DNA from 2 places in the Methylobacterium nigriterrae genome. Region 2 is predicted to be linked to the other one. Evidence: predicted binding sites of a transcription regulator. Region 2 holds the regulator's gene; the other holds the start of a gene.
The links. The regulator PhoB, encoded in region 2, activates phosphate uptake and scavenging genes when phosphate is short. The targets are predictions, from matches to a motif close to TGTCATNNANCTGTCAT.
Positions count from the first base shown of each region.

Region 1: the regulator PhoB is predicted to act here: its motif matches at 6,165-6,181, upstream of WDW90_RS04425 (ceramide glucosyltransferase).

Region 1 covers NZ_JBAWTG010000004.1:67,132-81,727, reverse strand. Annotated here, with positions in the region: gene WDW90_RS04465 (carbon-nitrogen hydrolase family protein) at 1-470, shown strand, start outside; gene WDW90_RS04460 (DUF1178 family protein) at 492-953, shown strand; gene WDW90_RS04455 (Crp/Fnr family transcriptional regulator) at 1,327-2,070, shown strand; gene WDW90_RS04450 (hypothetical protein) at 2,067-2,348, shown strand; gene WDW90_RS04445 (disulfide bond formation protein B) at 2,540-3,013, opposite strand; gene WDW90_RS04440 (YqaA family protein) at 3,028-3,609, opposite strand; tRNA gene WDW90_RS04435 (tRNA-Leu) at 3,772-3,856, shown strand; gene WDW90_RS04430 (glutamine amidotransferase-related protein) at 4,078-4,770, opposite strand; gene WDW90_RS04425 (ceramide glucosyltransferase) at 4,903-6,063, opposite strand; gene WDW90_RS04420 (histone deacetylase family protein) at 6,297-7,196, shown strand; gene WDW90_RS04415 (TetR/AcrR family transcriptional regulator) at 7,193-7,768, opposite strand; gene WDW90_RS04410 (efflux RND transporter periplasmic adaptor subunit) at 7,920-8,966, shown strand; gene WDW90_RS04405 (efflux RND transporter periplasmic adaptor subunit) at 9,077-10,204, shown strand; gene WDW90_RS04400 (efflux RND transporter permease subunit) at 10,204-13,326, shown strand; gene WDW90_RS04395 (MarR family winged helix-turn-helix transcriptional regulator) at 13,295-13,888, opposite strand; gene WDW90_RS04390 (SGNH/GDSL hydrolase family protein) at 14,036-14,596, opposite strand, start outside.
Region 2 covers NZ_JBAWTG010000020.1:41,102-55,697, reverse strand. Annotated here, with positions in the region: gene WDW90_RS13205 (cytochrome P450) at 1-565, opposite strand, end outside; gene WDW90_RS13200 (SLC13 family permease) at 848-2,608, shown strand; gene WDW90_RS13195 (class I SAM-dependent methyltransferase) at 2,632-3,597, shown strand; gene WDW90_RS13190 (LysR family transcriptional regulator) at 3,665-4,603, opposite strand; gene WDW90_RS13185 (hypothetical protein) at 4,702-5,070, shown strand; gene WDW90_RS13180 (NupC/NupG family nucleoside CNT transporter) at 5,120-6,370, opposite strand; gene WDW90_RS13175 (SDR family NAD(P)-dependent oxidoreductase) at 6,551-7,378, shown strand; gene WDW90_RS13170 (alpha/beta hydrolase) at 7,386-8,309, shown strand; gene WDW90_RS13165 (flavin-containing monooxygenase) at 8,320-9,804, shown strand; gene WDW90_RS13160 (TFIIS helical bundle-like domain containing protein) at 9,887-10,015, shown strand; gene WDW90_RS13155 (patatin-like phospholipase family protein) at 10,101-11,285, opposite strand; gene WDW90_RS13150 (GcrA family cell cycle regulator) at 11,712-12,266, shown strand; gene phoB (phosphate regulon transcriptional regulator PhoB) at 12,408-13,109, opposite strand; gene phoU (phosphate signaling complex protein PhoU) at 13,133-13,849, opposite strand; gene pstB (phosphate ABC transporter ATP-binding protein PstB) at 13,917-14,596, opposite strand, start outside.

The DNA of each region.
Region 1 (14,596 bases), on a different contig from region 2:
ACGGGGAGCGCTGGCGCGAATCCGCCACCTACACGGGCGGCGCCTCGGCGGTGGTGGCCGAGACGCCCTGGGCCACGATCGGACTGGGCATCTGCTACGACATCCGCTTCCCGGCCCTCTACCGGGCCCTCGCGGAGGCCGGCGCCACGGTGCTGACCGCGCCCGCCTGCTTCACGAAGCAGACCGGCGAGGCGCACTGGCACGTCCTGCACCGGGCCCGCGCCATCGAGACGGGATCGTTCATGATCTCGGCCGCGCAGGGCGGCCGCCACGAGGACGGGCGCGACACCTACGGCCACTCGATCATCGTCGATCCCTGGGGCGTCGTGCTGGCCGATGCGGGCGGGCCCGAGCCCGGCGTGATCCTGGCCGAGATCGACCTCGCCCGGGTGGCGGAGGCGCGCGCGCGCATCCCCGCCCTCGCGCATGCGAGACCCTTCACCGTCGAGCGGGTGGGCCGCCAAGGCTGATCCGCGCGTTGTCCTGAAGCCATGATCCGATACGCACTCGTCTGCGAGGCCGGCCACGGCTTCGAGAGCTGGTTCCCCTCGAGCGACGCCTACGACGACCAGGCGGCACGCGGCCTCGTGACCTGCCCGTTCTGCGACTCGGCCAGGGTCGACAAGAGCCCGATGGCGCCGGGCGTCGCCCGCACCGACCGCGCCCGCCCGCCCGCCGCGACGCCCGCCGCCGTGCCCGCGCCCGCCCCGATGCCCATGCTCGCCGAGCCCGAGCGCCAGATGCGGGCGCTGCTGCGGATGGTGCGCGCGCAGGTGGCGAGCACCGCCGAGCACGTGGGCGCGCGCTTCCCCGAGGAAGCGCGCAAGATCCATTACGGAGAGGCCGACAGCCGCCCGATCTACGGGCAGGCCAGCCTGGAGGAGGCGCGCGCCCTCGTCGACGAGGGCATCGACGTCGCGCCGCTGCCGATGCTGCCGGACGACCGGAACTAGCGCTCTCTCCGCCAAAGCGGTTGCCGGCTCGCCGATCAGAAGGCGCGCAAGATCAATGGTTTGGAGCGTCGCCCGTGATTCAAGGATCACGGACGATGCTCCGGGGCACGCTCCGGGCGAGCCCGCATGGGCGGCGTGGTCGGTACGATCCCGCGCCCGGCACGCTCCCGTCGGCCGGGAGCAAGGCTCCGCCGTCAAGATCAGGGCCGTTCAAGGTCGATTCCGCAAATAACCAGAAGTTTTATGTTTTAACGTGTGACAATGCCGAATTGTAGAACGGCGCATACATAGCGGACGACCGCCAGGAGCGACGCCGCACCCGTCGATAGCGGCAGCGCTTCGAGGCTCGCCCGCAAGCCGAAGCGCACGCCTCATGACATCAGCCTCGAGCGCCGAACTGGCTCCGCTCATCCGCAAGCTGGAGAGCATCGCATGCCTCTCGGACGAGGCGCGGCAGGCCGTCGGCCGGCTGCCGATGGCCGTTCGCGTGGTCGAGGCGCAGCACGACATCGTCCGCGACAAGGAGCGGCCCTCGCAATGCTGCCTCGTCCTCTCGGGCTGGGCCTTCCGCTACAAGCTCCTGAGCGAGGGCAAGCGGCAGATCCTGTCGTTCCACGTGCCGGGCGACATCCCGGACCTGCAGAGCCTGCCCCTGCACGTGATGGACCACAATCTCGCCAGCCTGACCCCGTGCCGCTTGGGCTTTCTCTCGCATGAGAGCCTCCGTGAGCTGTGCTTCCGCTACCCGGAGGTCGCGCTGGCGCTCTGGCGCGACACGCTCGTCGACGCGGCCATCTTCCGCGAGTGGATGACGGGCATCGGCCGGCGCACCGCGCATGGGCGGATCGCGCACGTCTTCTGCGAGATGTACTGCAAGCTCCACGCCGTCGGCCTGGCCGGGAACAACCGCTGCGAGTGGCTCTCCACGCAGATCGACATCGGCGACGCGCTGGGCCTGTCGAACGTGCACGTCAACCGCGTGCTGCAGGATCTGCGCGCCCAGGGCCTGATCAGCCTGCAGGGCCGGGAACTGATCATCCATGACTGGAGTAGCCTCAGCAGGTTGGGCGAGTTCGACACGACCTATCTGCACCTCGAGCGAGAGGCCGCCGCGTGAGCCTGCATCTTGAGCCCGTGCGCGTGGCGACGGGCAGCGGGGACGAGGAAGGGCAGCTCGTCTTCGACGACGATCGTTTCGCGGCGGTGCTGGTGCGGCTCTCGGACCAGCACGGGCCGGATGCCGGCAAGTGGTTCTTCGAGGCCGGCGTCGGGCGCCTCGACGGCCCGATCCATCCGACCTTCGCCGATCTCAGCGAGGCGCAGGGCTGGATCACGCGCCGCCTTGCCGGAAGCGGCCGCCCTGACCCGCGGCTGATCGGTGCCGCTCCCAATTGACCGCCTCGGGCTTGGCGCGCCTCGCGCCGTCGGACTCGACCGCTCCCGCGGGGGCGTGCGCATGGCGGATCCCGAAAGCGGGCGAACCGAGCGCGCTATCGGCCAGAGCGGTTGCCGGTTTGGCGATCGGGAAGCGCGCCAGATCAATGGTTTGGAGCATCGTCCGCGATCCGGGAATCACGGACGATGCTCTAGCGCCGCAGCGCCGCTCGGCCCGCCAGCGCGGCGAGCACGGCCGCGATCAGCGCGTTCCAGCCGGCCAGCGACACGCCGAGGAAGCGCCAGGCGGCGGTCGAGCAATCGACAACCCGGGTCGTCTTCAGCGCGTCGAGGAAGTCGCCGACTGAGTCGGGATTGGCGCCGCTGCCGCCGCCGCAATCGGTCGGGCCCGGCCAGAAGCCCCACTCGGCGCCCGCGTGGTAGACCCCGAGGCCCGCCCCGTACAGGAGCACGAGGGCGGCGAGACCCAGCGTCAGCCGGGCGAGGCGCCCGGGCGCCCCGAGCGCGACCGCCGCCAGCGGGATCGCCGCGTAGTAGGGGATGCGCTCGGTCAGGCAGAGCTTGCACGGGACGTAGCCGAGGACATGCTCGAACACGAGCGCGCCGCCGACCGTCGCCGCGGCCCCGAGGAGGACGAGGAGGGCCGTTCCCCTCCGGCTCCCCAACCCGGCAGAGATCCTCACAGCAACACCTTGAACAGCACGAAGCCGAGGATGATCACGGCGGCCGAGACCGCCGCCACCACGTTGAGATGCCGGTCGAGCACGCCGCGGATCTGGACGCCGTAGCGGCCGAGCAGCCCTGCCAGGAGAAAGAAGCGCGCGCCCCGCGTCGCGATCGACAGCACGGTGAACCAGAACAGGCTGTAATGGGCGAAGCCCGACGTGATGGTGACGAGCTTGTAGGGGATCGGCGTCAGACCTTTGAGCAGGATCACCCAGTGCCCGTACCGGGCGTAGGATTCCTGGAACGTCACGGCCGAGTTTTGCAGGCCGTAGATCCGAAACAGCCACTGGCCGAGGGAGTCGAACAGGAGCGCGCCGATCGCGTAGCCGACGAGGCCGCCCGCCACCGAGCCGACCGTCGCGATGAGCGCGTAGAACCAGACCCGGTCCGGCCGGCTCACCGCCATCGGCACCAGCATGGCGTCGGGCGGCACGGGGAAGAACGAGCTCTCGGCGAACGCCACGGCCCCGAGTGCCCAGGGCGCGGAGGGCTTGCCGGCAAGTGCCATTATCCACTCGTAGAGGCGGCGGATCATCGGGTCCTGGGGTCTGGCGAGGGTGAGGCGGCGCCCATTGAGCACAACCGTCCGGCGCTGACCAGCGGCCGGAACCGGCGCGGACGGCCCGGCCGCGCCGCCTTCCTCCCCCGAAATATCCGCTTGGCCCCCGTGCCGGACCTGTGCGAAGAGGCCCGTGTCGCGGGTATGGCGGAATTGGTAGACGCGGGCGACTCAAAATCGCCAGCCGCAAGGCGTGGGGGTTCGATTCCCTCTACCCGCACCAGCGTTCTCCTATCATGACCGCCCGATCCCTTCGGTGTGGGTGCGGGCTCCCAGCCTAGCCCTCATCCTGAGGCGCCGCAGCGTAGCGGAGGCCTCGAAGGAGGACTCCAGGAAGCGCGGGGGCCGCTGGAAACCTCCTTCGAGGCCGCTGGCGCGGCACCTCAGGATGAGGTCGCGGGTTGGTGCGCTCACCCGCACCGAAGTGATCAGTCGGCGACGGTATTACCGAGCCTCGAGAAAGCGCCTGATCCAGCCGCCGACGCGTCCGGAATCGTGCGGCGCGTCGAGGGAGGCGAGGGCGGCGGCCCCGAACGTCGGATCGGCCTCGGCGGCACGGTGGCCCGAGACGAGGGCGCGCGCGTAATCGGCCGCGAATTCCGGGTGGCACTGGAAGGAGAGGGCGGCCCGGTCGCGGTAGGCCAGGACGCCGAAGGGCGTGAAGGCGCTGCCCGCGAGCACGCGCGCGCCCGGCGGAGGCGCCACGACCTGGTCTTGGTGGCTCAACGGGACGGCGATGGCCCGCGCGCCGTCCATGAAGGGCGCGGTCTCGACCACGTCGTAGCGGTGCAGGCCGAGGCCCCAGCCCGTCCGGGACTTCTCGACCTGGCCGCCCCAGGCCTGCGCCATGACCTGATGGCCGAAGCAGAGGCCCACCACCCGCCTGCCGGGATCGAGGTTCCGCAGGAAGGCGGTAAGGTCGGCGATCCACGGGTCCGGGTCGTAGGCGCCCGCCGGCGAGCCCGTGATCAGGTAGGCCTCGTGCGCCCCGGTCCCGGGCAGCGCGCCGCGATCGGCGAGATAGGTCTCGTAATCGTGGCCCGGCCCGACGAGGCGCTCGACCATGGCGCCGTAGCCGGGATAGGCGCCGCCGAGGCGCGCCGGGGGACGCCCGGTTTCGAGGATCGCGATTCTCATGCGGACGTGACAGCCCGCTTTGTGGGCGGGGATGAGGCGGGGCCGCCCGCGCGGGCCGCTTTTCGGCGGAGCGAGGCGTTCTGACCGGGACGCGTGCCGCACCGCCGTCGAGGCGCCAGGCGTCGAGCCCGTTCACGCCGCCCGGACGCGCGGGCGCAGGCGGCCGGTCTCCTTCGGGCGGATGTCCATGGCGTTGCCGCGCCAGACGATCGCGCTCTGCAGCCAGGCGCTGAGCCACAACGCGGGGAGCATCGCGTCCCGCGCCAGGAAGGCGAGCAGGAGACGGGGCGGGCGGGGCCAGCCGGCGCGGCCCGCGAGCGCGTACTCGGCGCCGTACCAGACGAGCGCCAACGCGCCGAGGCCGAGGGCGGCCGGCATCGTGCCCGCGCAGGCGGCCGCGATCCCGAGGGGCAGGAGCGCGCCGGTGCCGATCTCGGGGGCGAAGAAGAGCGGGAAGGTGACGCGGCGCAGGCGCGCCCAGCGCAACTGCCGCGCCCAGACCTCGCGGAAGCGGCGGCGCCCGAGGGGCTGGCGGAAGGGCGCGGCGACGAGGTGGACGCGGTGTCCGGCGGCCCGCACCAGCTTCGTGGCGGCCGCGTCCTCGGCGATCTCGGCGGCGAGCGCCCGGATGCCCCCCCGCGCCTCCAGGAAGGGCTTGTGCCAGAGCATGCTCTTGCCCTGGGCGAAGCCGAGGCCGAGCGCCTCGCCGGCATATTGCCAGCGGGCCTGGAGCGTGTTCAGGAAGGCGCACTCGACCTCGGCCCAGAACCCGTCCGGCCGGTCGCCGATCGGCGTCGAGCAGACGAGGCCGGTCCCGGCCCGCCACGCCGCCTGCAATTGCTGCAGGTAATCGGGCGGCATCAGCACGTTCGAGTCGGCGAGGACCACCCAATCGTGCCGGGCGGCCTCCCAGCCGCGCACGCAGTTGTTCAGCTTCGGGTTGTCGCTGACCCGCTCGTCGCCGACGATGATGCGGGACGCGACCCGCGGATTGGCCGCGATCAGGCGGCGCAGGAGCGGCAGGATCGGGTCGCCGGCATCCGCCACGCAGAAGATCAGCTCGTAATCGGGATAGTCGAGCCGGAAGCCGCGTGTCAGCATCTCCTCGCTGAAGGCCTCGAGCCCGCAGACCGGCCGCACCAGAGAGACGGGCGCGGCGGCCGGGAAGGTCGAGCCCGGCCGCGCCGCGCCGATGCGCCGCGCCGCGATCGCGAGGCTGACGAGTTGGACGAGCGTCAGGAGGGCGCAGAGCGCGAGGACGAGCAGGGGGCCGCTCGCGGCAGGGCCGTGCATGAACGGGTCTCCAAAACGAGTCTCGACGTCAGGGCCGCCGCGCCTGCGGCGCAGGGGCGCGCCCGAGTCCTATCCGGATCAGCGCCCCTAACAGCCGGGCCGTATCAGTCGTATGACAGGCCGCCGACTCGGGCGGGAACGGGCGAACGGGCGGGACCTTTGGCGAGACCTTTGGCGAGCAACTCCGGCGATGTCCCGCTCGGCGCGGGCCCGGGCGATCCCGGGGCCGCCGGTTGAGCCCGCCCATCGTCCATCATCCGGCCTACCAGGCGAGCCTGCCCGAGGGCCACCGCTTCCCGATGCGGAAATACGGGCGGCTCGCGGAGATCCTGGCGGCGCGGGGGCTGGCGCCGGCGGGCTTCGTCAGGCCGGAGCCCGCGACGGCCGCGATCCTGGCGCTCGCGCACGATCCGGCCTACGTCGAGGCCGTTCTCGGCGCGGCGGTGCCGCGCGAGATCGAGCGGGCGATCGGGCTGCCGGTCGACGCGGGCGTGGCGGCCCGCGCCCGCGCCTCGGCCGGCGGCACGCTCGCGGCGGCCCGGCTCGCCCTCGCGCACGGGCTCGCCGGCAGCGCGGCCGGCGGAAGCCACCACGCGCGGCGCGCGCAAGGGGCCGGGTTCTGCGTCTTCAACGACGTCGCGGTGGCAGCCCGCGCCCTGCAGGGGGAGGGGGCGATCGGGCGGGCGCTCGTCGTCGATTGCGACGTCCACCAGGGCGACGGCACCGCCGATTGCCTGTTCGCCTCGCCCGACCTCTTCACGCTCTCGATCCACGCCGAGAAGAACTATCCCCTTGCCAAGATCCCGGGCGACCTCGACATCGGGCTGCCGGACGGGCTCGGCGACGCCGACTACCTCGCGGTGCTGGCCGCCCGGCTGCCGCCGCTCCTCGACGCGCTCGCGCCCGACCTCGTCTTCTACAATGCCGGCGTCGACCCGCACGGGGACGACCGGCTCGGCCGCCTCGCGCTCACCGATGCGGGATTGTCCGCCCGCGACCGCTTCGTGGTGGGTCAGGCCCGCGCCCGCGCCATCCCGCTCGTCGCGGTGATCGGCGGCGGCTACGGCAGCGACGTCGAGGCGATCGCGGCCCGCCACGCCCTGGTCTTCGAGGCGCTGGCGGCGGAAGCCTAACTCTCAGGGGCGCGCTCGGGCAGCGCCCGCGCCTGCGCCTCCAGCGCCTCGAACAGGCGCCCGAGGTCCGGCCCGTCGAGGTCGTGGAAGCCGAGCGAGCGGCTCATCATCAGCCCCAGCACCGCGAAGACGAGGGCCGCCCCGGCGCCGGGGCGCGCCTCGAGCCCCGCCGCCTGCGCCAGGCGCTCGGCGAGGAAGGCGCGGAAGCCCGCCAGGGCCTGCGGGTTCTCGGCGGTGGCGATCAGGAGCGAGTCCGGGAAGCCGCATTCCTCGGCGTAGACCTCGCGGGCATGCGCGATCAGCGCGAGCGGCAGGCCGGCCGGGCCCGGCGGCAGCCGCTCCGCGCAGGCGGCGATGCCTTCGCGCATCCGCTCGACCTTGCGCGCGGCGAGCGCCGTCACCAGCGCGTCCTTCGAGGCGTAGTGATGCAGCACCCCGCCCTTGCTGAGGCCCGCCTCCGCCGCCACCGCGTCGATCGTCAGCGTGCGGCTGCCCGATCGGCGCAGCAGGGCCTCGGCGGCGTCGAGGATGATCGCCGGCCGATCCTCGCGCCGGCTGCGCGCCTTTGTCATCTCGCTCCACACCTAAAAACCGTCTGGACGGTCGGTAAGATACCCGATATGGGTCCGCCGCGATAGACCGAATCGAGGTGGAAGCGCCGTGCCGAGGCTTCGCAGGATCAGGACAGGGACCCTCGCCGCCCTGCTGGCGGCCGTGGCCGCGATGCCGCCAGGCCCGGCCCGGGCCGGCGAGGTGCCGCTCGCCGCGCAGACCCTGGTGCGGACCGAGGCGGCCCGGACCGCGGTGGTCGCCGCCGACATCGTGATCACCGGCGACATCCAGGCCCAGGCCCAGACCAACGTCTCGTTCCGCACGAACGGCAAGGTCGCGGCCCGCCTCGTCGAGGTCGGCGACCACGTCGCGGCCGACCAGGTGCTGGCCCGCCTCGACCCGCAGGAGCAGCGCGCCAACCTCGACAACGCCCGCGCCGCGCTTACCTCGGCGGAGGCGCTGCTGACGCAGGCGCGTCTCGGGTTCCGGCGCCAGGAAGCCCTTCTCGCGAGCGGCTACACGACCCGGCCCGCCTATGACAACGCGGAGCAGCAGCTTCGCACCACCCAGGCGGCGGTCGAATCGGCCAAGGCGGCGCTCGGCACCGCGCAGGAGCAGTTCTCCTACACGGAGCTGCGCGCGGGCGTCGCCGGGATCGTGCTGAGCCGCTCCCTCGAGACCGGCCAGGTGGTGCAGGCGGGCCAGTCCGTCCTCGTCATCGCGCAGGACGGCCCGCGCGACGCGGTGTTCAACGTCTACGAGGCGCTCCTCGCCACCCCGCCCGATTCGAAGACCGTCGCGGTCACGCTGCAGTCGGATCCGGCGGTGGTCGCGACCGGCACGGTCCGGGAGATCTCGCCGAGCGTCGACCCGGCCTCCGGCACCGTGCGGGTCAAGGTCGGGCTCGAATCGACGCCCCCCGCCATGGGGCTCGGCGCCGTGGTGATCGGGCATGGCAAGTTCCGGCCGCGGGAGGCCGTCGTGCTGCCCTGGTCGGCGCTCTACCGCTGGAAGCGCGAGCCGGCCGTGTGGGTGCGCGACCCGAAGACCGGCACGGTCGCGCCGCGCACCATCGTCGTCGACCGCTACGGATCCGACCGGATCGCGCTCGAATCCGGCGTCGCGCCGGGCGAGGAGGTCGTCACGGCGGGCATCCAGTTCCTGCGCCCCGGCCAGACCGTCACGGTCGCGAACGGCGACACGGGGGCCGCGCGATGATTTTTTGCCTGTTTCGGCAATCCTGCGACGCTTCAAACCCAGCGCGAGGCCACCTCTCCCATGCGGGAGAGGTCGAGTCCGCGGGACGCGGACCGGGTGAGGGGTTCGCCATGTCCGGAGAGGTCGCATCCCTCATCCCAACCCTCTCCCGCGCGGGAGAGGGGGCCCGCCGTGCCCGCCTCGGCCTCCTCCTGCCCCTGCTCGCGCTGGCGGCCTGCCAGCCCGCCGAGAAGGCCGAGGCGCCGCCGGTCCGCCCGGTCCTCTACACGGTGGCCAAGCCCGTCGATGCCGTGATGTTCGGGCCCTTCGCGGGCACCGTCGAGCCGCGCTACCAGTCGCAGCTCGGCTTCCAGATCGGCGGCCGGGTGGTCGCCCGCGACGTGACGATGGGCGACATCGTCCGGAAGGGGCAGCGCCTCGCCGCCCTCGACCCGATCGTGCCGCGCTACGCCCTGGTGCGCGCGGAGGCCGACGTCGCCGACGCGCGGGCGCAGGCCGAGAATGCCGGCGCCACCGAGGCGCGCACGCGCCGCCTGATGGAGGGCGGCAACGTCACACAGGCCCAGCTCGACGGCGCGGTGGCGAACCGCGACACCGCCCAGGCCCGGCTCGCCCAGGCCCAGTCGAGCCTGGAGAAGGCCCGCGACCAGATGGGCTACACCGAGCTGAAGGCCGATTTCGACGGGGTGGTGACGCAGCGCAGCGCCGAGGTCGGCCAGGTCCTGAGCGCCGGCCAGGCGGTCGTGACGGTGGCCCGCCCCGAGGCGCGCGAGGCCGTCGTCGACATCCCCGAGGATCTCGCGGGCGCGATGCCGAAGGACGGCCGCTTCCGGGTCGCGCTGCAGAGCGCGCCGGAGGTGACGACGCTCGGGCGCGTGCGCGAGGTCGCGCCCTTCGCCGACCAGACCACGCGCACGCGGCGCATCCGCATGACGCTGGAGAACCCGCCCACCGCCTTCCGGCTCGGCGCGACCATCACGGTCTCGCTGGAACGCCCCGTCGAGAGCCGCTTCCCGCTGCCCGCGACCGCGCTCCTGACGGCCGACGGCCAGGATTCCGTCTGGATCGTGAACGCGGCCGGCACCGGCGTCACCCGGCGCCCGGTCACCGTGGCCGAGCGCGGGCCCGAGCGCGTGGCGATCAGTTCCGGCCTGTCGGCCGGCGAGCGGGTCGTCGTCGCGGGCGTCCATTCCTTGAGCGAGGGCCAGACCGTGCGGCTCTCCGACGAGTCCCTCTGATGCACGCTCCCCGAGACGCTTCCGGCCGCGATCCGTCCGGCCGAGACCTGCCCGAGCACGGCACCGCCGACGGCGGCTTCAACCTGTCGGAATGGGCGCTGTCGCACCGCTCCTTCGTGTGGTTCCTGATGGCCGTCTGCCTGATCGCCGGCGCCATCGCCTATCGCGGCCTCGGCCGCGAGGAGGATCCGCCCTTCGCGATCAAGACCATGATCGTGCAGGCGAACTGGCCGGGCGCCACGATCAACGACACCCTCCAGCAGGTCACCGACCGCATCGAGAAGGAATTGCAGCAGATCAACGCGCTCGACTACGTGCGCAGCTACACGACGCCCGGCCAGACCACCGTGTTCGTGCAACTGCGCGACACCACCAAGGCGGGCGAGATCCAACCGGCCTTCTACCAGGTGCGCAAGCGCATCGGCGACATCCAGGCGACCTTCCCGGAGGGCGTGCAGGGCCCCTTCTTCAACGACGAGTTCGGCGACGTCTACGGCAACGTCTACGGCTTCACGGCCGACGGCCTCACCCACCGGCAATTGCGCGACTACGTCGAGGGCGTGCGCACCGAGGTGCTGAAGGTGCCCAATATCGGCAAGACGCTGCTGCTCGGCACCCAGAAGGAGACGATCTACCTCGACTTCTCGACCCGCAAGCTCGCGGGCTACGGCATCGACCTGCAGTCGCTGATCAGGACGCTTCAGGCCCAGAACGCCATCTCGCCCTCCGGCGTCGTCCAGGCCGGGCCGGAGCGGGTCTCGGTGCGGGTGAGCGGCCAGTTCGTCTCGGAGGAGTCGCTGCGCAACATCAACCTGCGCTTCAACGACCGCTTCTTCCGCCTGTCGGACGTGGCCGAGATCAGCCGCGGCTACGAGGATCCGCCCTCCGCGCTGTTCCGCGTCGACGGCCGGCCCGCGATCGGGCTCGCCATCGCCATGCGGCCGAACGCCAACCTGCTGCATTTCGGCGAGGACCTGAAGGCGCGCATGCGCCTGATCGAGGCCAAACTCCCGATCGGGGTCGGCATCCACCTCGTCTCGGACCAGCCCAGGATCGTCGAGGAGGCGGTCGGCGGCTTCACCCAGGCGCTCGTCGAGGCCGTGGTGATCGTGCTTGCCGTGAGCTTCATCAGCCTGGGGCTGCGCGCCGGGCTCGTGGTCTCGATCTCGATCCCGCTCGTCCTCGCGATCGTCTTCGTGATCATGCAGGTCATGGGGGTGACGCTGCAGCGCATCTCGCTCGGCGCCCTCATCGTCGCGCTCGGGCTCCTCGTCGACGACGCCATGATCACCGTCGAGATGATGGTGGCGCGCCTCGAGCTCGGGGATTCGCTCAAGAAGGCCGCGACCTTCGCCTATACCTCGACGGCCTTCCCGATGCTGACCGGCACGCTGGTGACCGTGGCGGGCTTCCTGCCGATCGGCTTCAACGGCTCGTCGGCGGGCGAGTACACTTACTCGCTGTTCGTGGTGATCGCCGCCTCGCTCCTCGTCTCCTGGGTGGTGGCGGTGCTGTTCGCGCCCCTCATCGGGGTGACGCTCCTGCCCAGGGCCCTGAAGCACCACGGCCACGAGTCCGGGCGCCTCGCGCGCGCCTTCCTGGCCGTGCTCAAGCTCGCCATGCGGTTCCGCTGGACCACCGTGCTCGTCTGCGTCGGGCTGATGGGCCTCTCGATCGCCGGCATGACCCGCGTCCAGCAGCAATTCTTCCCGTCCTCCGACCGCAACGAGGTGCTGGTCGACATGACGCTGCCGCAGAACGCGACCATCGCGGAGACGAGGGCCCAGATGGACCGGTTCGAGGCGGCGCTGAAGGGCGATCCCGACATCGATCGCTGGTCGTCCTATGTCGGGCAGGGCGCGGTGCGCTTCTACCTGCCGCTCGACCAGCAACTGAACAACGCCTTCTTCGGGCAGATCGTGATCGTGACGAAGTCGCTCGAGGCGCGAGACCGGGTGATGGCGCGCCTCGCGGAATTCGGGAAGCGCGACTTCGTCGGCACCGACGTGTTCGTGAACCCGCTCTCGCTCGGCCCCCCGGTCGGCCGCCCGGTCCAGTATCGCCTGAGCGGTCCCGACCTCCAGACGGTGCGCGAGCAGGCGCTCAAGCTCGCCGGCATCGTCGCCGGGAACCCGCATGTCGGCGTGCCGACCCTCGACTGGAACGAGCCCGGCAAGGTGCTGCGGGTCGAGATCCTGCAGGACAAGGCCCGCCAGCTCGGGGTGACGAGCCAGGACATCGCCTCGATCCTCAACGGCGTCGTCGGCGGCAGCGCCATCACGCAGGTGCGCGACTCGATCTACCTCGTCAACGTGGTGGGCCGCGCCCGCGCCGCGGAGCGGACCTCCCTCGACACCCTGCAGAGCCTGCAGGTGATGCTCTCGAACGGCACCGCCGTGCCGCTCCTCGCCTTCGCCAGGATCGACTACGACCTCGAGCAGCCGATCGTCTGGCGGCGCGACCGCGTGGCGACGCTGACCGTGCGCGCCGCGATCATCGACGAGACCCAGCCGCCCACCATCGTCGCGGCCCTGAAGCCGCAGGTCGACGCCTTCGTGAAGGCGCTGCCCGAGGGCTACATCCTGGCCACCGGCGGCGCGGTCGAGGAATCCGCCAAGGGCCAGGGACCGATCGCCGCCGTGGTGCCGGTGATGCTGCTCACCATGGCGGTGTTCCTGATGATCCAGCTCCAGAGCGTGCAGAAGCTGTTCCTGGTGTCGAGCGTGGCCCCGCTCGGGCTGATCGGGGTGGTGGCGGCCCTGCTCACGTCGGGCAAGCCGTTGGGGTTCGTGGCGATCCTCGGCATCCTGGCGCTGATCGGCATCATCATCCGCAACGCCGTGATCCTGGTGAGCCAGATCGAGGAATGCGAGGCGGAGGGGCTCGGGCCCTGGGACGCGGTGGTCGAGGCGACGCGCCACCGGATGCGGCCGATCCTGCTCACCGCCGCGGCCGCGAGCCTCGGCATGATCCCGATCGCCCGCGAGGTGTTCTGGGGGCCGATGGCCTACGCGATGATCGGCGGCATCATCGCGGCGACCTTCCTGACCCTGTTCTTCCTGCCGGCCCTCTACGTCGGCTGGTACCGGATCAAGGCACCGCCGCGCGAGCGGGCGGCGTGACGGCCGGCCGCGCGGCGGCTTCCTCGGGCAGCGGCTCGGGGAGCTTGCGGGCGGGCGGGATCGACACGGGTTTCGAGAAGGCGCGGAGGTTTCCGATCAGCTTCTGCAGCAGGTGGACGGTCGTCTGCACCTCCGAGGGGCTGAGCTGGGACAGGAAGTTGCGCTCACGCTCGAGCGCCACCTGGGTGATCCGGTCGTGCAGGTCGAGGCCGGCCGGCGAGAGGGCGACGAGGCGGCGGCGCGCGTCGGTCTCGTCGCCGCGCACCAGCACCAGCCCCCGCTTCTCCATCCAGGCGAGGCTGCGGCTGACCACGCCCTTGTCGAGATGGGCGGCGTTGCAGATGTGGTGGGCGGTGACCCACGGCTCGGAGGCGAGGCGGTACATGATCCGCCAGTCGGTGATGCCGACGCCGAAGTGCCGGCGGTAGAAGATCGACGCGTTGCGCGTCAGGCTGTTCGACAGGGTGGTCAGAAGCGCGGGCACGTAGGCCTGCGGATCGATCACCTCCAACTGTACCGGCACCGGCTCGACGCCGCCCGCCGCTTTCGCTGATCGGCCCATCGGTGACGCTCTCGACTTCCAAGGCCCCGGCGCGCAAATGTCGTCCATTCGCATTGCCGGATTGTCCCGTTTGACAACATACTAGGACAAATTTTGTTCAGTGCGCAGCGGCTTGCGGGACACACCGGCCACATCGTCACAAGTGCGTTAACGCTTGCCGACGCTGCAGAGGGTCGGGGCGAGCGCGCGCAGCACCGGACGGTAGGCCGCGACGTGCAGGCCGTCGCGCATCGCCCCGGGCTTGGCATAGCCGGACTCGCCCTCGCGCAGTTCCGCAAAGGGGTCCGCGAATCGGCAGCCGAGGCGCTCGCACATGAGCCGCAGGCGCTCCGAGTAGTGGTTCACCGCCCGGGCTTCGAGGTAGCGTTCGAGGTTCCGCCCGACCGGGGGCAGGGCCGTGACGACGAGCTGGTCGGTGATCTTGAGGAGGCGGCGCACGATCCGGCCCGCCGCCTCGTCGAAGCGGGCGGTGGCCTCCGGCTCGAGGGGCCGGTTCTTCCGCATCAGGTCGTTGGTGCCGATCGTGAGAACCGCCGCCCGCGGCCGGGCCGGGAAGGTCAGGGTCTCGACGAGGTCGGCATAGACCTCCGCGCTCGCGCCGCTCACCCCGCCATTGACCAGTTCGAGCCCGCAGGGGCGCTGGGCCGGCGGCTGCAGCTCGGACTGCGAATCACCTGCCAGGAAGAGGTAGTCGGGGGGCGCCTCGTC
Region 2 (14,596 bases):
CGCCGTATTCCGTCACGAGGTCGCGCAGGTGCGGGCCATGGCTCTGCATCCCGACCGAGAACATGGTGCGGCCCGCGATCTCGAGCGCGAGGCCGTGCAGCACCGGGAACAGGTCCACGGGCCCGCGCGCGGCGGCCGCGGCGAGGTCGGCGAGCGCCCCGTCGACGGAGGCCGCGATGTGGGGCACGAGTTCCTCCACGGCCTTCGGGGTGAAGGCCGGGGCGAGCGCCCGGCGCTGGCGGCGCCAGGCCGCGCCCTCGCTGATCAGCAGGCCGTCGCCGAGCACCGGCCGCAGGATCCGCACTGTCGCCGAGGTGCGGGCGTAGTTTCCCTGGTTGTCGACGAGGACGTGCCGGATCATGTCCGGATCGTTGATCGTGTAGCTGTGCCGCCCGAGGACGCGCCGGTGCACGACGGGCTCCTCGTAGGCGCGCCGCGACCATCCGCCGATGCCGTTGGTACGCAGCGCCGCGAGGTAGCGCCAGAGCGACAGGTCGCGCTCCGGCGCCTCCACGGTCGGGGGCACGAGACGCGGCGCCTCGCGGCGAGCCTGGGCCGTTCGCATCGCCGCCTCCACCGCCGGTCCACGGGCGGCTTGATGGACGAGGCGGCCGCGGGTGTAAACACGGCGCGCGCGCGGCCCTGTCCCGCGCCCCGAGACCATTCCTCCGGGATCCGCCGGCGCCCCGCCTCCGGAATCGGGCCGCAGGGCCTGCGCCAGGGTCCGCGCCGACACGCCGACCGGAAAACCGCCTCGCGGACATTGGCCTGCCAAGGCTTCCGGCCTACCTCTGCGCCTTCCCGCCCGAGCGGGCCGGGTCCGCTCCCGCACGCGAATCGGAACTCCATGACCCTCGACCAGGGGCTCGCCTTCGGGCTGATCGGCTGCACGGTCGCCCTCTTCGTCTGGGGACGGCTGCCCTATGACCTCGTGGCGCTCCTCGCGCTGGTGGCCGGCGTCGCGATCGGCATCGTGCCGGCCGCCAAGGCCTTCGACGGCTTCTCCGACGACATCGTGATCATCGTGGGCAACGCCCTCGTCATCTCGGCGGCGGTCTCGCGCTCGGGCGTGGTGGAGAGCGCGATGCGGCCGCTCCTGCCCTACCTGCGCGCGCCGAGCCTGCAGGTCCCCGCGCTCGCGGGCGCCGTCATGGCGCTCTCGATGGTGACGAAGAACATCGGCGCGCTCGCGATCTTAATGCCGGTGGCGCTGCAGCTCGGCCGCAAGACGGGCACGCCGGCCTCGCGCCTGCTGATGCCGATGTCCTTCGCCTCCCTGATCGGGGGACTGGTGACGCTGGTCGGCACCTCCACGAACATCATCGTCTCGAAGGTCCGCGCCGACGTCACAGGTCAGCCCTTCGGCATGTTCGACTTCACGCCCGTAGGCCTCGGTCTCGCGCTGATCGGGCTGGCGTTCCTGGCGGTCGGCTACCGCCTGTTGCCGACGGACCGGCGGCCCGCCGGCTCGGGCGCCTCCTTCACGCTCGCGGCCTACACCACGGAGGCGCGCCTGCCCGCCGGCTCGGCCCTGGTGGGGGCCAGCGTGCGCGATCTCGAGCAGCGGGGCGACGGCGACGTCACGGTCGCGACCGTGATCCGCGAACGCTTCCGCCGCTACGTGCCGGGGCCGGACTGGCGGCTCGCCGCCGACGACGTGCTGCTCCTGAGCGGCGAGCCGGAGGACCTGGAGCGCATCGTGGCCCGCGCCGGGCTCGAACTCGTCGGCCGCGCCGCGCGCGGCGGCGGCCTCGTGAAGGTCGCCGAGGCCGTGGTGCCGGCCGAGTCGCCGCTCGCGGGCGTCACGGTGGCGGGCGCGGACCTCGCCGGGCGCCACGGCATCAGCCTGCTGGCGGTGAGCCGGACCGGCGGCGCCGTGACGGGGCGCCTGGCCAGCGTGCGCCTGCGGGCCGGGGACGTGGTGGTGCTGCGCGGCGAGAACGAGGCGCTGCCCGACGCGCTGCGGGCGCTGCGGCTGCTGCCGCTCGCCGAGCGCAGCCTCGGCCTCGGCCGCAGCCGGCGGGGCTACATCCCGATCGTGGTGCTCGGCGCCGCGATGCTGCTCATCGCGCTCCACCTGGTGCCGGTGGCCATGGGCTTCTTCGGGGCGGCCGTGGCGCTGATGCTGCTGCGCGTCCTCACCATGCAGGAGGCCTACGACACCATCGAGTGGCCGGTGATCGTGCTGCTCGGCGCCCTGATCCCGGTGAGCGACGCGGTGCGCAGCACGGGCGGCACCGACCTCGTTGCGACCTGGATGTCGGGCCTCGTCCAGCACGTGCCGCCGATCGGCGCCGTGGCCCTCCTGCTCGTCGCCGCCATGGCGGTGACGCCCTTCCTCAACAACGCCGCCGCCGTCCTGGTGATGGCGCCGATCGGCGCGAGCCTCGCGGGCAAGCTCGGGCTCAATCCGGACCCGTTCCTGATGGCGGTCTCGGTCGGCGCGGCCTGCGATTTCCTCACCCCCATCGGCCACCAGTGCAACACCCTGGTGATGGGCCCGGGCGGCTACCGCTTCGGCGACTACGCGCGCCTCGGCCTGCCGCTCTCGCTGATGGTGGTGGTGGCCGGCACCGGGCTCATCGCCCTGTTCTGGCCGTTGTCCTGAGGTCGGATCGCGCGGGAGGCGGGATGGAGGCGGCACCGGTTCATCAGGCTCGGCACGAAGGCGAGGCGCCCGCCTGCCCGATCACCGGCCGGCCGGCGGCCCGCCACGTGCAATGGGTCTCGGCGCGCCTGCTCACCGATCTCTGGCGCTACAGCGGCGGCGTCGATGTCGGCCACCTGCTGCTGCCGGCCCGGCGCTTCGGCCTGTGGGAATCGCCGACCGGGCTGATCTTCTTCGACCCGATGGTCGCGGGCGACGAGCCCTTCTACCGCGCCTTCTACGGCCGGATCGGCGCGCACGACAAGCTTGCGGGAGCCCGCACCCGCCGCCTCGAATTCGCGGCCGCCGCCGGGCACGTGCCGGAGGGCGCCCGGGTGCTCGATGTCGGCTGCGGGCACGGCGGCTTCCGCGCCTACGTGCCCGGCAGGGCCTATGTCGGGCTCGACCCGAACTTCGCCGGCGAGGATCCGAGCGGCACCATCCTGGCCGAGACGATCGCGGCGCATGCCGACCGCGTCGGCCCGGTCTACGACGTGGTCTGCGCCTTCCAGGTCCTGGAGCACGTCGCCGCGCCGCTCGCCTTCGCCCGCGCGATGGCGACCTGCGTGAAGCCCGGCGGCGCGCTCCTGATCGGCACGCCGCTCTGGCCCTCGCCCAACACGACGATCCCGAACTTCATCATGAACGCGCCGCCCCACCACCTGACCTGGTGGACGCCGGCCGCCCTGGAGACGCTTGCCCGCATCCTCGGCTTCGAGCCCGAGCGCGTCCACGCCATCGGCATGGACCGGCACGACGCGATGATTCACTGGATGTCGACGCTGACCCCGATCCGCTGCCGCGACCGCTATTTCCGCGCCGCCAAGAGCTGGTACGCGGCGCTCGCCGTCGCCTACGCCGGTGCCCTGGTTCTGAACCGCGTGCTGCCGCTGCCGCGGGAGACCCGGCCGAACACGCTGCTTCTCGCGGCGCGCAAGGCCGCGGGTTAGGTCCCTTCCGCCACGCTGGCGTCCCGATGCCGGCCCACCTCGCCCACGGGCGAGGTGGGCCGCGCCGTCAAGTCGGCCCCGGCAGGTCCGGCTCCGCGGCGAGGCGCACCAGGGTCCGGCGCAGCCAGGTATGGGCCGGGTCGTTGTCGTAGGAGGCGTGCCAGAGCATCGAGAAGGACACGTCCTCGAGGCTCACCGGCGCCGGGCTCACCGTCAGCCCGAGGGTGCCGGCGAAATAGTGGGCCAGGCGCGCGTGCATCGTCGCGATCACGGGGGCGGAGCGCACCAGGAAGGGCACGGCGAGGAAGCGGGGCGTCGTCACGGCGAGCCGCCGGCTGAGGCCGAGCTTGGCCAGGGCGTCGTCGACGACGCCGTGCGCCGTCTCCCTGAGGCTCGTCAGCACGTGGGGAAAGCGCAGGTAGTCGTCGAGCGAGATGGGCGGCGCGATGCCGATCAGCTCCGCGTTGAACAGGCAGACATAGCTGTCGCGGTAGAGCAGGCGCTGCTTGTGATGGCTCTGCCCCTGCGAGAACAGGCCGATGCCGAGATCGACCCGGTCGGCATCGAGTTCCTGCAGGATCCGGATGCGGTCGATCGAGCGCAGGAGCAGGCTGATGCCCGGCGCCTCCGCCCGCAGGTAGGCCAGGAGCTTCGGACCCAGCAGCACCTCGGTGCTGTCCGGCAGGCCGATCGTGAAGACGCGCTCGACGGTCCGCGGGTCGAAGCTGTCCTCGCGCCGCACCAGGGCCTGGATCTGCCGGAGCGCCGTGCGCACCGGCTCGGCGAGCGCGAGCGCGCGGGGCGTCGGCCGCATGCCCTCGGGTGCCCGCGTCAGCAGCTCGTCGTCGAACAGCGTCCGCAAGCGCGCCAGCGTGCTGCTCATGGCCGACTGGCCGAGTCCGACGCGGGCCGCGGCGCGCGTCACGCTGCGCTCGATCAGCAACGCGTCGAGGGCGACGAGGAGGTTGAGATCGACGCGCGCAAGATCGACGTGATCAATAGTCATTATCGAGGCAATCTGTTTGATCCATGCTGCACTGCGAAGCATATTCGCTCCAGAAGCAAGGGCGACAGGCCCCTGCGAGAGCGAAAGACACGAACCCCATGACCACGCTTCGTACCACCATCCTGGCCGCCGCCGCTGTCCTCGGCCTCGCCGGATCCGCGCAGGCCGGCAGCATCAAGCCCGTCGAGGGCGGCAGCGTCAGCCTCGGCACGCTCGCCGGCGTCGCCTACTACACGGCCGAGCCGAAGGGCTACCGCGTCGTCGTCACCCTGGCGCCGCGCGCGGCCGCCCCGGCCGTCCGCTTCGAGGCAATCCTCGCTGCCGGCCAGAGCGTGACCCTCTCGGCTCCCCGGGGCCTCGGCGCGGAGGCCGACGCCGTCGAGATCGCCCGCGAGGGCGACACGGTCACGGTCTCGCAGCCGCGGGCCCGCAAGGCGGCGATCCGCGAGGCCGCGGCGCTGAACTGAGCGGCGCACGGGGGACTCCTCTCACCTCGCGGGACGGGGAGTCCCCATTTCACCCCCCGATGAACAGCCCCGCAATGGCCGCGCTGGTCAGGTTCGAGAGGGTGCCGCCCAGGATCGCCCGCAGGCCGTAGCGGGCGACCTCGGCGCGGCGCCCCGGCACGAGGCTCGAGAAGCTCGCGAGCTGGATCGCGATCGACGCGAAGTTGGCGAAGCCGCACAGGGCGAAGCACAGGATCGCGGCCGTGCGCGCGTCGAGGTCGCCGGACTTCAGGACCGGCGAGAGCGTGGCGTAGGCCAGGAACTCGTTGAAGGCGAGCTTCTGGCCGATGGCGCCGCCGACGAGGGCCGCCCGCTCCCACGGCACCCCGAGGATCCAGGCGAGCGGGCTCAGGAGCCGGCCGAGGATCCCCTCGATCGAGGCGGAGGGGTAACCCAGGAGCCCGCCCGCGTAGCCGACGATCCCGTCGAGGAGCGCGATCAGCCCCACGAAGGCGATCAGCATCGCGCCGACCGAGACCGCCACCGCGAGTCCCTTCTGGGTGCCGTCGGCGGCGGCCTCGATCAGGTTGGCGGCCCTGGCCTCGCCGAACTCGACGCGCGTCGTCGTGATCCGGCTCGGCTCCGCCGAGGGCATCAGGATCTTGGCGTAGAGGAGCCCTCCGGGAATCGCCATGAAGGAGGCGGCGATGAGGTACTCCATGGGCACGCCGAGCGCCGCGTAGCCGGCCAGGATCGAGCCGGCCGTGGAGGAGGCCCCGCTCGTCATCACGGCGAAGAGCTCTGGCCCCGTCAGCAGCGGCAGGAACGGCCGCAGGGCCACGGCGATCTCGCTCTGACCGATGAAGATCGTGATCACGGCCGCGAAGGACTCGATCCGCGAGGTGCCAATGAGCCGCCGCAGGCCCGCGCCGAGAAGCCGCGCGAGCGCCTGCATGATACCGAGATGGTAGAGCACGCCGATCAGCGCCGAGACGTAGAGGATCTGCGGCAGGACGCGCAGCGCCAGGACGAAGCCGCTTCCGCCGAACAGCTCGAACATCCGCGGCTCGACGAGGCCGCCGAACAGGAAGGTGGCCCCCCGGTCGCCGTAGGCCAGCACGATCTGGATCACGCCCGCGACCGCCGCCAGCGCCGCGCGGCCCGCCGGCACGAACAGGATCAGGGCGCCCACCGCCACCTGCAGACCGAGGCCCGCGAGCACCACCCGCGGCCGGATCGCCCGCCGGTCCGTCGAGAACAGCACGGCGATCCCGATGAGCAGGACAAGGCTCACCGCCGCATGGACGACCCGCTCGATCATCGACCCCCCGAAGGTTCTCAGGCCCCCTCGCCGCCCATGCGCGATCCGGAGCTGGGAGAAAAGCCCCCGGCCTGTCCGGGGCACGCTTTCGCCGCAGCGGTGCCCCTTGGCGCGCGGCGCGCAGGCGGGGCATAAGAACACGGGGGCGACGGTCCGGGCACGGCCGACGGAGAAACCGGTTTGCGGCAGGCATTCGCCCTGAAGGGCGCGGTCGGGCTCGTCACTGGCGCGGGCAGCGGCATCGGGGCGGCGCTGGCGCGCGCGCTCGCCGAGAGGGGCACGGCGCTCGCCCTGGTCGACCGCGACGCGGCGGGGCTCGACGCGACGATCGGCGCGGTCGAGCGGGCCGGCGGCAGCGTGAGCCGCCACCTCCTCGACCTCGCGGACGCGGACGCGATCCTGGCGCTGCCCGAGGCGGTCGAGGCCCGGTTCGGGCGGCTCGACCTTCTCGTCAACAACGCGGGCGTGGCGCTCGGCGGCCGCTTCGCGGAGACGGACCTTGACGATTTCGAGTGGCTGATGGACGTGAACTTCCGCGCCGTGGTGCGGATGACCCACGCCTTCCTGCCCCTGCTGAGCCGGGCGCCCGCCGCCCAGATCGCCAATATCTCGAGCCTCTACGGCCTGATCGCGCCGCCCGGCCAGACGGCCTACGCGGCGAGCAAGTTCGCGGTGCGGGGCTTCAGCGAGGCGCTGCGGCACGAATATGCAGGCACGCATCTCGGCGTCACGCTGGTGCATCCGGGCGGCGTCGCGACGGGGATCGCCCGCAACGCCCGGCATCCGCGCGGCCTCGACGCAGCCGCGGCGGAACAGGCCCGCATCGCCTTCGAGCGCTTCCTCCGCCTGAGCCCGGACATCGCGGCGGCCGAGATCGTGCGGGGCATCGAGCGCCGGGCGCCGCGCGTCATCGTCGGCCGCGACGCCAAGCAGGTCGCCTTCCTGCAGCGTCTGATGCCGGTCGGCTACTGGGCGCCGCTCGCCCGGATCACCGGCCAGAAGCGGTAGCGAGCCGATGACGAGCCTGCGCGCCTACGTGCTGGCCTGGGCGGTGAGGCGCAAGATCCGCGCCCGCCTCGGCCCGATGCTCGACGTCGCGCGCGTCCGGCGCACGCTCGAGGGGCCGGCTTTCCCCGAGCCCGGCGGCGTGACTTACGAGCCCGGCAGCGTCGGCGGCATCCCCTGCGAGCGGGTGCGCCGCGGCGCGGGCGAGGACCGCCCGCGCCTGTTCTACCTGCACGGGGGCGGCTTCATCGCCTGCTCGCCGCGCACCCACCGGCCGCTCACGGGCTACTTCGCGCAGCGCGGTTTCGACGTGTTCGTGCCCGATTACCGCCTCGCCCCCGAGCACCCGTTCCCGGCGGCCCTCGACGACGCGCTCGCCGCCTGGCGCGCCGTCTCGGCCGGGGGGCCCGCCGTCATCGCGGGTGACTCGGCGGGCGGCAACCTCGCCCTCGCCCTGATGCTGCGCGCCCGCGACGCCGGCCTGCCGCTGCCGCGCGCCGCCGCCCTGTTCTCGCCCGCCACCGACATGCTGGGCAGCGGGCAATCGTATCGGACGAACGCCGGGCGCGACGCGATGTTCGATCCCGAGGGCCTGCGCCGGCTCGCGCCTCTCTACCTCGCGGGCGCCGATCCGGCCGGGCCCCTCGTCTCGCCGCTCTACGCGGACCTCGCCGGGCTGCCGCCGCTCCTCGTCCATGTCGGCGAGCGGGAATTGCTGCGCGACGATTCGAGCCGCCTCGCCGAGGCGGCCCGGGCGGCGGGCGTTTCGGTCGACCTCACGGTCTTCCCGGTCGTGCCCCATGTCTGGCAATTCGCCCACGGCTTCCTGCCCGAGGCGCGCCGCTCCCTCGACGCGGCCGCCGCCTTCCTGCGGGCGCACGCGGCCGATGCGGCCAAGCCGGCCGATGCGGCCGCCCAGGTGGATCAGACATGAACGAGCAGCCATGAACGCGCAGCCGACCCGGCCCCTCCCGCAGCAGACGCTCGCCCTCCTGATCATCGGCGCCGGTTTCTCCGGCCTCGCCACGGGAATCCGCTGCCGCCAGGAGGGGATCGGCCCCTTCGCGATCGTCGAGAAGGGCGACGGCATCGGCGGCACCTGGCACGAGAACACCTATCCGGGGGCGGCCTGCGACATCCCCTCCCACCTCTACTCCCTGTCCTACGTGCCGAAGCACGACTGGTCGCGCCTTTACCCGCAACAGGCCGAGATCGCCGCCTACCTGCGCGAGACGGCGCGGGACCACGGCCTCCTGCCCCACCTGCACCTCGGGACCGCCGTCACCGGCGCGGCCTGGGACGAGGCGCAATCGCTGTGGCGGGTCGAGACGAGCCGCGGCCCGGTCCGGGCGCGGGCGATCGTCTCCGGCATGGGCGGCCTGCACCACCCGGCCCTGCCGGACATCCCCGGCCGGGAGAGCTTCTCGGGGACGGCCTTCCACTCGGCCACCTGGGACCATGCCTGCGACCTCGGCGGCAAGCGCATCGGCGTGATCGGCACGGGGGCGAGCGCGATCCAGTTCGTGCCCGAGATCGCCAAGGAGGCCGCCCACCTCACGCTGTTCCAGCGCACGCCGGCCTGGATCATGCCCAAGCACGACCGCGCCATCGGCGCGCGCGCGAAGGCGGCCTATCGCTTCGTGCCCTTCGCCCGGCGGCTGTTTCGCGAGCGCCTGTTCTGGATCCACGAGCTGCGCGCGCTCATGGGCTTCACCAAGGTCTCGAAGCTGACGGGCCAGGCCGAGGCGATGGCGCGCCGCCACCTCGCCAGGGCCGTGCCCGACAAGGCGCTGCGGGAAAAGCTCACGCCGCGCTACCGCCTCGGCTGCAAGCGGGTCCTGATCTCGGACGATTTCTACCCCGCGATGATGCGCCCGAACGTGAGCCTGGAGACGGGCCGCATCGCGCGCATCACGCCCGAGGGCGTCGTGATGCAGGACGGCGGCGCGCATGCCCTCGACGTGATCGTCTACGCCACCGGATTCGATCTGACGGGCAGCTTCCGCACCCTCGACATCGTCGGGCGCGGGGGCCTGACGCTCGCGCAAGCCTGGCGCGACGGGATGGGCGCCTTCCAGGGCATCACGGTCGCGGGCTTCCCCAACCTGTTCCTGATGATGGGGCCGAATACGGGGCTCGGCCACAACTCGATGATCCTGATGATCGAGGCGCAGGTGGAGCACGCCCTCTCCTGCCTGAAGGCCCTGGCGCGGCAGGGGCGCACGGCCATCGAGGTGAGGCCGGAGGCGCAGGCGCGCTTCCTGGCGGATGTGCAGGGGCGCCTCTCCGACAGCATCTGGCAGGCCGGGGGCTGCACGAGCTGGTACCAGAACGAGCAGGGCCGCAACACCGCCATCTGGCCGGGCTCGGTGCTGGCCTACCGGCGCGGCGCGCGCCGCGCGCGGCTCTCGGATTACCGCGTCAGCTGAGACGGAACAGGCCCCCACGCCCGCCCGTTGGTTCGGCAAAGCTTGCGCCGCGCCGCGGCGCCTTCAGCGCGAGGACCCCACCATGAGCCTGATTGGACGCATCGTCACCAAGATCCTCGGCAACGAGAACCGCCCCGTCACCCGCGACGACCGCAACGCGGATTCGGGCAACCTCGTCGGCCGGATCGTCACCAAGATCCTGCGCAAGTAGGAAAGCCCTTCGCAATCGGACGGGACCCGCCCGCTCGCGGACGGCGCCGTGCCTCGGCGTCAGGCGGCGGGCGGGAAGGGGGGCCTTACTGCGCCGCCGCCGTGACCGTCTTCACGAGTGGGGAAGCGGGGACGGTGTGCTCCCAGAAGGCGCCGGCGCGGGCCTTCTCGTAGCCGGCCTGGTAGAGGCTGCGCATGTAGCCGGTGTCGAAGCCGCGCGCGGCCGTGGTGTTTGGCGCGCGCTCGTCGATGTAGGTGAGGTTGAAGCCGACCCCGTTGGCGCGGGTGAACGCGTAGGTGGTCGCCAGCGTCGCGCGGCTGCGGGCCCGGCTGCCCGTCGTGAAGGAGCGCTCCACGATCGCCAGGGTGTTGTTCCGGGTGACGTCGAATTCCGGCTCGAGGCGCCCGTTGATCACGACGTAGATGTTGGCCCGCCCGTGCGTGCGCAGGCGCCCGTCCCGCAGCAGGAAGGATTGCGGCAGGGTGAAGACCGGCGTCACCACGGAGCCGTCGACATGGAGTTCCTGGAAGGCGCTGTTGCCCGCCTGCACGTCGATGAGCTGGGGCGGGAACACGGCCGGGATGCTGGCCGAGGCGGTGAGCACGTCGCGGAACAGATCGACCGCGTTCGGCGCGCCGCTCGCCGCGATGGCGCCCATGTTCCAGATCACGGCGCGCTGCGAATCGAGGTTCGTCGTCACCACGAGGAGGCGCCGGCCCTTGGCGTGCTCCTCGGCCACCGCGGCGAGGAGGTCCGGCGTGACGTAGCGCCCGATCAGGTCGCGCAGGCGGCCGTCCCCGAACAGGCCCGAGCCGAACAGCACGTTGGTGAGGCTCGGCGACTGCACCAGCGTCGCGGCGACGCCGCTCGTGTAGATGTCGGTGAGGTAGGGATCGTAGGCCGGCCCGAGGAACGCGAAGGGCGCGATCAGCGCGCCCGTGCTCACGCCCGAGACGAGGGAGAATTCCGGCCGGGTGCCGGAGGCGGTCCAGCCGTTCAGGATGCCGGCCCCGTAGGCGCCGTCGCCGCCGCCGCCCGACAGGGCGAGATAGTTGAAGGCCTGGCGCTTGGCCTCGGGCCGCGCGGCCATCTCGGCGAAGGTCTCGGAGGAAGCGTCCGCGAAGGCGCGGGCGGCGGGGATGCCCGGCACGCTCGCGTACGCCGCCTGCTCGGCGGTGTAGGGAATCCGCGGAATAGACGAGCAGGCGGCGAGATGACCCGCCAGCCCGAGCGCGAGGGCGCCGCGCAACCAATCCAACCGACGTGCCATCGCCAAGTCCCAGCGCTCAAGCTTCCGATTGCACCCCCAACCGAACGAGCTTGGCCATTCTAGCGTTCCCGGCCGAGCGCGGCAATTGACGCGACGGTGATCGGCTGATGCAAGGCCGCCACAGGCGCCGGCGTCGTGAGCGGCCGGCCGGCGCGGCGCGGCCATTGCCGGTGGAAACCGCGGACGCCCGGCGGCCGAGTCTGATCGTCGACTCTTGCATCGTCCACGAGGCCTCTTGTAGGTTCGGACCGTTGCCGCAGGGAACACGCGCGGCGGCCATCACCAGTGGCGCACACGGACGGATTTCGCACCGGCAGGCTCCGCATGGACGCGGCTCGCACGCGGGCCGCGTTGGGCCTCGTGCGTCCGAACCGCGTCGGGTCCGCCGGGGGGCGGAAGCGGTGATCGCAGCGTTCGGAGGGGGCGATGACGGAAGCGAGCCTGAGCTGGACGGACGAGCGCGTCGACCTTCTGCGCCGCCTGTGGGAAGACGGCCAGAGCGCCAGCAAGATCGCCGCGCAGCTCGGCGGCGTCACCCGCAACGCGGTCATCGGCAAGGTGCACCGGCTGGGTCTCGCCGGCCGGGTCAAGCCGGTGGCCGGCGCCCCCGTGAACGGCCGCAAGCGGCCCCTGCGCGAGGCCGAGGGCGAGATCGAGGCCGCGACCGTGGCCGAGATCGCCGCCGACGCGCCCGAGCCGATCGCGATCGCCTCGCACCGCCCGGCCCCCGATTTCCCGCCGGCCGCGGCGCCGGCCTCGGCCGCCGACCAGGTGCCGCTCGCGGTCTCGGAGCGGGTCACGATCATGGATCTGCGCGAATCGATGTGCCGCTGGCCGATGGGCGACCCGACGACCCCCGAGTTCCGATTCTGCGGCGGCCGCGCCATCACCGGCCTGCCCTATTGCAGCCACCACGCCCAGATCGCCTACCAGCCCGCCGCCGAGCGCAAGCGGGACCGGAGGGTCGCGGGCTTCCGCTGAGGCCGGCCGGCGCCGCGCGCCTCGCCCGCGCGGGAGAATCCGCGGAACGCGGACCGGGCGCGGGATGCGCCCTGTCCGGAAGGACCTCGCCCTGTCCCCCACGGCAGAGGGGACGCGAGCCCGATCCTGTCCGGCCGCGCCCTACTCGACGCCTGAGAACATCTCGTCGAAGGAATAGCCGGAGCCGCGCACGGTGCGGATCGGGTCGGACTGGCGCGGGCGGTTGATCGCCTTGCGCAGGCGCCCGACATGGACGTCGACCGTGCGCTCGTCGATGTAGACGTCGTGGCCCCAGACGCCGTCGAGGAGCTGCTCGCGCGAGAACACCCGGCCCGGGCTCTGCATCAGGAACTCGAGGAGCTTGAACTCGGTGGGGCCGAGATGGATCTCGCGGCCCGAGCGGCGGATCCGGTGGCTCATCCGGTCGAGCTCGATGTCGCCCGCGATCAGGAGGCTGGCCACGTGGGCGGGCTTGGCGCGCCGCAGGAGCGCGCGCACGCGGGCGAGGAGTTCCGGCACCGAGAACGGCTTGACGATGTAGTCGTCCGCGCCCGTGCCGAGGCCGCGGATGCGGTCGCCCTCCTCGCCGCGAGCGGTCAGCATGATGATCGGCAGGCGCTCGGTCTCGCGGCGCGCCCGGATGCGGCGGCACAGCTCGATGCCGGACAGGCCCGGAAGCATCCAGTCGAGCAGGATCAGGTCGGGCAGTTGCTCGTGCAGGCGCAGGTCGGCCTCGTCGCCGCGCACGGCCGAGTCGACGATGTAGCCCTCGGCCTCGAGGTTGTAGCGGAGGAGGAGCGTGAGGGCCTCCTCGTCCTCGACGATCAGGATGCGGGTGCTCATGGTCTCGTCAAAGCCGGATCGCCTCAGGCCCCGGCCCGGGGCGCGATCGTGGCGTAGTTCGAGGCGTCGTCCTTCGGGCGGTCGGTCAGGGTCACGCCGGTGACGAGATAGTGGATCGTCTCGGCGATGTTGGTGGTGTGGTCGCCGATCCGCTCGACGTTCTTGGCGCAGAACAGGAGGTGCGTGCAGAACGAGATGTTGCGCGGGTCCTCCATCATGTAGGTCAGGAGCTCGCGGAACAGGGAGTTGTAGAGGGCGTCGATGGCGCCGTCGCGCTGCCAGACGTCGTGGGCGGCCTTGGTGTCGCGGGCCCCGTAGGCGTCGAGCACGTCCTTGAGCTGCTCCTGCACGAGGTCGCTCATGTGCTGGACGCCGAGCACGATCTTCTGCGGCTGGGCCTGATCGCTGATCGCCACGACGCGCTTGGCGATGTTCTTGGCGAGGTCCCCGATGCGCTCGAGGTCGCCCGAGACGCGGATCGCCGAGATCGTCTCGCGCAGGTCGATGGCGAGCGGCTGGCGGCGGGCGATGAGGAGCACGGCGCGCTCCTCGATCTCGCGCTGGAGCACGTCGAGGCGCTTGTCGGCCGCGATGACGTTCTGGGCGAGTGCGGTGTCGCGGCGCACGAGGGCGACGCTCGCATCCGCCATCATCTTCTCGGCGACGCCCCCCATCTCGGCGATCGAGCGGCGCAGGTCCTCGAGGTCGGTGTCGTAGGAGGTGACGATGTGCTCGGACATGGTCTGGCGTCCTCGATCGGCCCGCCGGGCGGGACCGCGGTGAGGGAGGGATGCGCCCGCGGGCGGCTCAGCCGAAGCGGCCGGTGATGTAGTCCTGCGTCTGCCGCTTCTCGGGATTCATGAAGATCCGGGTGGTGGGCCCGAACTCGACGAGCTCGCCGAGATACATGAAGGCCGTGAACTGCGAGATGCGGGCGGCCTGCTGCATGTTGTGGGTCACGATCGCGATCGTGAACTCGTCGCGCAGCTGCTCGATCAGCTCCTCGATGCGCCCCGTCGAGATCGGGTCCAGCGCCGAGGTCGGCTCGTCGAACAGGATCACCTCCGGGCGCTGGGCGACCGTCCGGGCGATGCAGAGGCGCTGCTGCTGGCCGCCCGAGAGGCCCATGCCGGACTGCCGGAGCTTGTCCTTGACCTCGTCCCAGAGCGCGGCCTTGCGCAGGGATTCCTCGACGCGCACGTCGAGTTCGGCCTTCGGCAGGCGCTCGTAGAGGCGGAGCCCGAAGGCGACGTTGTCGTAGATCGACATCGGGAAGGGCGTCGGCTTCTGGAACACCATGCCGACCCGGGCGCGCAGCTCGTTGAGGTCGACCTTGGGGTCGAGCACGTTCTGGCCGTCGAGCAGGATCTGCCCTTCGGCGCGCTGCTCGGGGTAGAGGCTGTAGATGCGGTTGAAGGTGCGCAGCAGCGTCGACTTCCCGCAGCCCGAGGGGCCGATCAGGGCCGTCACCTGCCGGTCGTGGAAGT